DNA from 2 places in the Pantoea sp. X-Soil-TKNS-1211 genome. Region 1 is predicted to be linked to the other one. Evidence: predicted binding sites of a transcription regulator. Region 1 holds the regulator's gene; the other holds the start of a gene.
The links. Region 1 encodes CRP, which controls carbon source genes, mostly activating them, when cyclic AMP is high. Its sites were predicted from a motif close to ATGTGANNNNNNTCACAT; they were not measured.
Positions count from the first base shown of each region.

Region 2: the regulator CRP is predicted to act here: its motif matches at 2,907-2,924, upstream of AC6I8W_RS28075 (PTS sugar transporter subunit IIB).

Region 1 is NZ_AP035953.1:4,013,415-4,017,428, forward strand. Features, by position in the region: gene AC6I8W_RS18990 (YheU family protein) at 1-181, shown strand, start outside; gene AC6I8W_RS18995 (phosphoribulokinase) at 243-1,112, shown strand; gene AC6I8W_RS19000 (OsmC family protein) at 1,193-1,597, opposite strand; gene crp (cAMP-activated global transcriptional regulator CRP) at 1,900-2,532, shown strand; gene AC6I8W_RS19010 (YccS/YhfK family putative transporter) at 2,591-4,014, shown strand, end outside.
Region 2 is NZ_AP035957.1:299,604-303,617, reverse strand. Features, by position in the region: gene AC6I8W_RS28085 (beta-glucoside-specific PTS transporter subunit IIABC) at 1-1,571, opposite strand, end outside; gene AC6I8W_RS28080 (LacI family DNA-binding transcriptional regulator) at 1,753-2,766, opposite strand; gene AC6I8W_RS28075 (PTS sugar transporter subunit IIB) at 3,038-3,358, shown strand; gene AC6I8W_RS28070 (PTS sugar transporter subunit IIC) at 3,358-4,014, shown strand, end outside.

The DNA.
Region 1 (4,014 bases):
GGAAAACCTGATTGAAGCCTTTGTGTTACGCGAAGGCACCGACTACGGTGAACAGGAGCGCAGTCTGGCGCAAAAAGTCGCTGATGTACGTCACCAGCTGGAGCGCGGTGACGCGGTGCTGGTATGGTCAGAACTGCACGAAACCGTCAATATCATGGCCCGCGGTGAATTTCGCGGCTAATGCACATCCCGGCTTTTCGTGCTAACAATGCTCATCGCCGGACTTCACAGGGAGCTTTGTTATGTCAGCCAGGCATCCGATCATTGCCGTCACCGGTTCCAGCGGTGCCGGAACCACCACCACCAGCCTTGCCTTTCGCAAAATATTCCAGCAGTTGAATCTGCATGCTGCGGAAGTGGAGGGTGACAGTTTTCACCGCTACACGCGCCCTGAAATGGATATGGCGATCCGTAAAGCGCGCGATCTTGGCCGCCACATCAGCTATTTCGGGCCAGAGGCGAACGATTTTGGCCTGCTGGAGCAGACCTTCAGGCAGTACGGTAAAACCGGTCTCGGCCAGTCGCGCAAATATCTGCACACTTATGACGAAGCCGTGCCATGGAACCAGGTGCCAGGCACCTTCACCCCGTGGCAGCCGCTGCCGGAAAACACTGATGTGTTGTTCTATGAAGGCTTGCATGGCGGCGTGGTGACGCAGCAGCACAACGTGGCCGAACATGTCGATTTACTGGTGGGCGTAGTGCCGATCGTCAACCTTGAGTGGATTCAAAAGCTGATTCGCGATACCAGCGAGCGCGGCCATTCCCGCGAAGCGGTGATGGATTCGGTGGTGCGTTCGATGGAGGACTACATCAACTTCATCACCCCGCAGTTCTCACGTACCCATATCAACTTCCAACGCGTGCCGACCGTTGATACCTCCAATCCGTTTGCCGCGCGTGAAATTCCGTCGCTGGATGAAAGCTTTGTGGTGATCCATTTTCGCGGGCTGGAAGGCATTGCCTTTCCCTATCTGCTGGCGATGATTCAGGGTTCTTTCATTTCACATATGAACACCCTGGTGGTGCCCGGCGGCAAGATGGGGCTGGCGATGGAGCTGATTATGACGCCGCTGGTGCAGCGACTGATTGAAGGCAAACGGATCGAATAATGTAGCGGCGCGATTTATCGCGCAAGATGGTGCGCGCTGCGGGAAAAATCCGCGCGATGAATCGCGCCGCTACGTTCGAGCTAGAGTTCGATAACCTCGTAGCTGTGGGTGATTTCTACTGCTTTACCCAGCATAATCGCCACCGAGCAATATTTTTCTGCCGACAGGTCAACCGCCCGCGCCACCGCTTTATCACCCAGCGCTTTGCCGCTGACAATAAAATGCAGGTTGATAAGTGTGAAAATGCGTGGCGCTTCTTCACGACGTTCGGAGGTGAGTTTTACCTCACAATCCACCACATCGTTGCGCCCTTTTTGCAGGATGGACACTACGTCAATCGCGCTGCAACCGCCTGCCGCCATCAGCACCATCTCCATCGGACTCGGTGCTTTGTCGCCCGAATTGCCATCCATTAATATCTGGTGACCTGATGAGGATTCTCCGAGAAAGGTAAGCCCTTCCACCCATTTAACCCGTGCCTGCATTATTCTTTCTCCTGAATCGGCTGATTTGCCGCCAGAGTACGCTTTCACCTGAGAAACAGCAATCCAGACTAATCGCCCTTTTGCTGAAGCGAGACAACAGAAGACAGCTAGCAAAAGCTGTGCTACAAACAGTGCTGAAAATATTTTCGTCGCAATAGACGAAGGCGGGAAGAATCAGAAGCCTGGCTTAAGAGTCCACCCGAATAATTTTCCTTTACAGGAAGCGCTCTACGATTTCACCGCCTGACAGGGAAAACTGCCCCCTGTGTTTTGGGCACGATTACAACAGAGGATAATAGCGAATGGTTCTCGGCAAACCGCAAACAGACCCTACACTCGAATGGTTCCTGTCCCATTGCCATATTCACAAATATCCATCCAAAAGCACCCTGATTCATCAGGGTGAGAAAGCGGAAACGCTCTACTACATCGTGAAAGGTTCCGTTGCGGTACTGATCAAAGATGAAGAAGGCAAAGAGATGATCCTCTCCTATCTCAACCAGGGGGATTTCATCGGCGAGCTTGGCCTGTTTGAAGAAGGTCAGGAACGTAGTGCCTGGGTACGAGCTAAAACTGCCTGCGAAGTGGCTGAAATTTCCTACAAAAAATTCCGTCAGCTGATTCAGGTAAACCCGGATATTTTAATGCGTCTTTCGGCGCAGATGGCACGTCGCCTGCAGGTGACATCAGAAAAAGTAGGCAACCTTGCCTTCCTTGATGTGACCGGTCGCATTGCGCAGACGCTGCTCAATCTGGCCAAACAGCCTGATGCCATGACCCACCCGGACGGGATGCAGATCAAAATCACCCGTCAGGAAATTGGTCAGATCGTCGGCTGCTCACGTGAGACAGTTGGCCGTATTCTGAAAATGCTGGAAGATCAAAACCTGATCTCCGCACATGGTAAAACCATCGTCGTTTACGGCACCCGCTAATTTCTTCTCACCCACGGCGTGATGGCAGCATCGCGCCGTTTTTGTCTGCGATGAGCTGATGTGGCGTCGAATCATCTATCATCCCGAAGTTAACTACGCCCTGCGGCAAACGCTGGTGCTGTGCCTGCCCGTGGCTCTCGGCTGGCTGTTTGGCGACCTGCAAAAAGGCCTGCTGTTTTCCTTAGTACCCGCCTGTTGCAACATCGCTGGCCTCGATACGCCGCATAAGCGCTTCTTTAAACGCCTGATTATTGGCGGTTCCCTGTTTGCGACCGGCAGCTTTCTGATTCAATGGCTGACGGATTATCACGTCCCTCTGCCGTTGATTCTGTTGGTGCTGCCGTTGTTAGTGGGCGTGACCGGTGAGATCAGCCCGCTGCATGGCCGTTTGTTACCCGCCACACTGATCGCCTCCATCTTTACCCTGAGCCTGGTGGGACGCATGCCTGTCTGGGTGCCACCACTTCTCTATATCGGTGGCACCTTGTGGTACGGGCTGTTTAACTGGTTCTGGTTTTGGCTGTGGAAAGAGCAGCCAATGCGCGAGTCGCTAAGCCTGCTGTACCGTGAGCTGGCGGATTATTGCGATGCCAAGTATACCCTGCTGACGCAGCTGACTGACCCGGAGAAAGCATTGCCGCCGCTGCTGGCACGCCAGCAGAAAGCGGTCGATCTGATCACCACCTGTTATCAGCAGATGCATATGTTGTCGGCCAGCCGTGATAACAGCCATAAACGCCTGACGCGCGCCTTTCAGGTGGCGCTCGATTTGCAAGAACACATCTCCGTCAGCCTGCATCAGCCGGAAGAAGTGCAAAAGCTGGTGGAACAGAGCCATGCCGAGGCGGTGATTCGCTGGAATGCCAAAGTCATCTCGGCTCGTCTGCGCCTGCTGGCTGATGCCATTCTGTATCACCAATTGCCGGAACGGTTTCAAATGGATAAGCAGCTGGGGGCGCTGGAAAAAATTGCCCGCCAGCACCCGGATAATCCGGTGGGTAACTTCTGTCTGTATCACTTCAGCCGCATTGCGCGCGTGTTGCGCACCCAGAAACCGCTGTATACCCGTGATCTGATGGCCGACCGCCAACGGCGTCTGCCATTTTTTCCGGCGTTGCGCAGCTATCTGTCGCTGAAATCACCCGCCTTACGCACCGCTGCACGTTTTGCCGTGATGCTGATGTTTGGTAGCTCGCTGGCGCTGTTCTTCAATATCCCCAAACCTTACTGGATTCTGATGACCACCATGTTCGTCAGCCAGAATGGCTACAGCGCCACGCGGGTGAGGATTCAACACCGTGCGCTCGGCACCTTTGCCGGATTGTTGATTGCTGCCGCCTCGTTGCGGCTTGCCGTGCCGGAAACCATCACCCTGTTGTTTATGCTGGCGATCACCCTCGCCAGCTATCTGGTGACGCGCAAATATTACGGCTGGTCGATGATTGGTTTCACGGTAACTGCGGTGTATTCGCTCCAGTTGTT
Region 2 (4,014 bases), on a different replicon from region 1:
ATACCAATATGCAGGATCACTTCTGCCCCCTGAGTCGTCAGTAGGCTTACGGCATGCCCGCTGTCAAAAACGTTACTGATTACCCCGTTGGCCGGTGCGAACAGTTTGCCGCTGGCCGGTATCACCGCGATGCCGTCACCCATGATCCCGGCAGAGAACACATCGTCCTGCACCTCGGTCAGCGGGATCAGTTGCCCTTCAGCCGGGGTAACAAAGTGGTTAAGATCGGTTGCCTGAGCGGCCTTTTCCCGCCAGGAAAACAACGTGGCAACAAATGAGATGGCAAATGCCAGCCCGGCACCCAGCAAGGCGTACAGAATATTCCACGGACTGGTGGGCGAGATAAACATCGAGATACTGGCAAGACTGGGGCTGACCAGCGCAAAGGCTTCCACCGCCATCCAGCCCAAAAAGCCGCCGCCGATCACGCTGGCCGCAATCACCGCGTACAGCGCGGTTTTATTCAACAGGGTAATGCCGTACAGCGCAGGCTCGGTGATGCCGCATAAGGCAGAGATCCCGGCCGAGAGCGCGGTAGACTTCATCACCTTGTCTTTACTGCGCAACGCAATCGCCAGGCAGGCACCCGCCTCGGCAATGTTATGTGCCAGCGAGGCGGGCAGATAGAGCATCTCGCGCGAGAACTGCCCCATAGATGCCACCACATAAGGGATCATTGGTTTATGCATGCCTGCCGCGACCATAAAGGGTAATACCCCGGCCAGCAGAGCGGTGGCGACAAATCCCAGCTTGCTGTACAGCCACAGGATCACCGTCGCCAGCCCGGAACCCAGCTCAAAACCGAGTGGCCCGAGGATCAACAGCGTCACTGGCACGGTGACCAGCAGAGATAACATCGGTGACAGGAAAATGCGTAACGCCGAGGGGGAGTAACGATTGAAGAACCGCTCCGCGCGGGAATAAAACAGTACGCACAGAATGGCGGGGAACACCTGTGAGGCATAGGCGATATTCTTCAGATCGAAGGAAAACAGCGCAATACCTTCCGCCAGCTGATTTGACATCATCGGCAGTACCATCACCGACACGGCGGATACCGCGACCAGCACATTCACTTTAAGTTTGTTGGCAGTGGTGATGGCGACCAGAATGGGCAGAAAATAGAGTGGGGCGGAGCCAATATTGTCCAGTATTTTGTAGGTATCGCTGCTGCGTGGCAGCCAACCGAGTAAATCCAGCAGGATCAGCAGTGACTTCAGTACCCCGCCCCCCGCGATGGCAGGCACCAGTGGCTGAAAGACGCTAATCACAAAATCTACACTGCGCGCTGCCCAACTGACCTTACTGCTTGCGTCACTGGCTGCCTGCCCGGTCATCAGCGTTTTTACCGCGTCATAGACGTCCACCACATCCTTGCCAATGATGATCTGGCACTGCACATTGACGCGCACTCCCAACACGCCGGGAATGGCAGCGAGGGCGGGTTGGTCGATATGCGTATTGTCGCGCAGGGTCAGACGCAGTCGGGTGGAGCAGTGTTCAATGTGGTCGATATTTCCGGCACCGCCGACATGGGCGATGACGGCTTTCGCTGTGGCTTGATAATCCATATACCACCCTCTTTTTTTGCCAAAAAAAAACCTGAAGCCAGCTTCCAGTTTGGAAACGAGCTTCAGGTCTTGCCTGGTTACCCAGTTACACGCCTGACGACAGTTCTAACGTCAGCGGCAAAGTTCTGTCAAAACAATCCCGAACGGTTAATGATGAATTGTGATGCGCACGACGTTTTACTTAAGTATAGGGGCCATCACAGACGGATTGTCGATGAATCAATTCGCCACACATCAGGGGCAGCGCGGCAACCTCTTCACCATCCAGCATTTTTGACAGTTGCGTTAGGGCGCTGGAGACCATTTCTGCCATCGGGACATGCACCGATGTCAGCGCCGGAATGGTGTAGGAGGCCATCGGAATATCATCGAAACTAAGCAGGGAAACATCCTGCGGCATCCGCTTGCCAGCATTGTGCAGGGCAGAGGCGGCACCGATGGCCATATCGTCGTTACTGGCGACAATGGCGGAGAATGTCACCTTGCGTGCCAGCAACTCTTCAGCGGCTTGTTTGCCGCTTGCCATGGTCCAGCAACCATCCAGCATTAACGCCGGTGCCATCGGCAGATTATTCAGGGTCATCGCGGCCTGAAACCCCTTTAACCGACTGAGACCGGTGTGTGAGCTGCCCATCCCTTTGATAAACGCGATATCGCGATGCCCACGGTGAATTAAATAATTCACCGCATCAAAGGTGTCTTTCTCATGGTCGGCACAGACGGAGTATTGGGGAAACTTTTTCAGTCGACGGTTCAGGATGATCAGGGGTTTGCTCAGGGTGGGGATCAGCGCGTCGATTTCTTCCACGCTCAGATAGCGCGGGTAAATGATCACCGCATCGCAACGGCTGTCGATGAGGAAGTGGATCGCGTCACGTTCTTGCTGTGCGTTGTGTTTACCATCGGCCAATATCAACTGGGAGCCAAGTTGCTCGGTCAGCGTCGCCACCTGAAACATCAGTTCGCTGAAAAACGGCCCATGATAGAGGGTGTTGGGCACCATCAGGCCAATGCTATGCGAACGGTTGGTCGCCAGGTTACGCGCCACCAGATTGGGGCGATATCCCATCTCGTCGACTGCCTGCATCACTTTGTCGCGCACCGTTTTGGACACATAACTGTGTCCGGCCAGCACGCGGGATACGGTTGCCTTCGAAACGCCTGCGCGTTGGGCAACATCAAGCATGGTAATCATTCATGTTCCTTGTTAGCTCACCTGCCTATTGTAACCAATAATCCCGCTAACAGTAAAAGCTCGCCTGAAAATAACATTTTATCTATGCCACTAAAATTAAACATATTGATGATGGAATAATCTGAAACCGGTTGCAGATTATTTTAACTTCATCACAAAATAACCGAATACTTCGTTTGAGTTATAGATCACAAAAAAGATAAATTGAATCTGTAACCGGTTGCAGATGTGGCGAGTGACGCGTAAGAATTTAGAAAAAAAGGAGGGTGTCATGGTTAAAATCTTATTGTGTTGCTCGGCAGGAATGTCCACCAGCATGGTGGTTCAGAGAATGGAAAAGGCTGCGGTGCAGCTGAATCTGGAGGCCCGTATCGAGGCGGTTGGCATGGAGGAGTTCAGGGATAAAATCGCCGATTACGACTGCTGTCTGCTCGGTCCTCAAATCAAATACAAGCTCACGGATTTCCAACAACGCGCCGCAGAATTTAATAAACCCGTCACCGTAATTAATACTATGGATTACGGTATGCTGAATGGTGAAAAAATTCTGAAATCTGCCCTTTCCCTGATTGATTCCCACAAGGGGGTTTAATGAGCACACTGGCTGATTCATTATTTGGGGTGATCGAGAATCGTATCAGCCCGATTGCCGCGCGGCTCTCCTCGCAGCGGCATGTGGTGGCGATTAAAGACGGTTTTATTGCGTCGATGCCATTTTTAATTGTTGGCTCTTTTATGCTGCTGTTCTCGCATCCTCCATTCAGTGAAACCAGCCAGTGGGGGTTTGCTCAGTGGTGGCTGGGCATCGTCAAGCAATACAACGATCAACTGATGATGCCCTACAACATGACCATGGGCATTATGGCGGTGTTTATCACCGGCGCGATTGCCTACAACCTGGCGCAAAGCTACAAAATGAACGGACTGATGGCGGCGCTGCTCTCGTTGATGACGTTTCTGGTGGTGGCTGCTCCCGCGAAGGATGGGACACTTTCCGTCGCTTCACTTGGGGGGGAGGGGATTTTTACCGCCATTCTGATCAGCCTGTACTGCACCGAAGTGATGCACCTGCTGGTCAAGTACAACATCGGTTTTAAACTGCCGGAGCAGGTGCCGCCGAAAATCCGCCAGTCCTTCGATCTGCTGATCCCGATTGTGGTGATCTTCCTGACGCTCTATCCGCTGAATCTGTTTATGCAGAGTCATTTCGGATTGTTAATTCCACAGGCGATTATGGCGGTGTTTGCC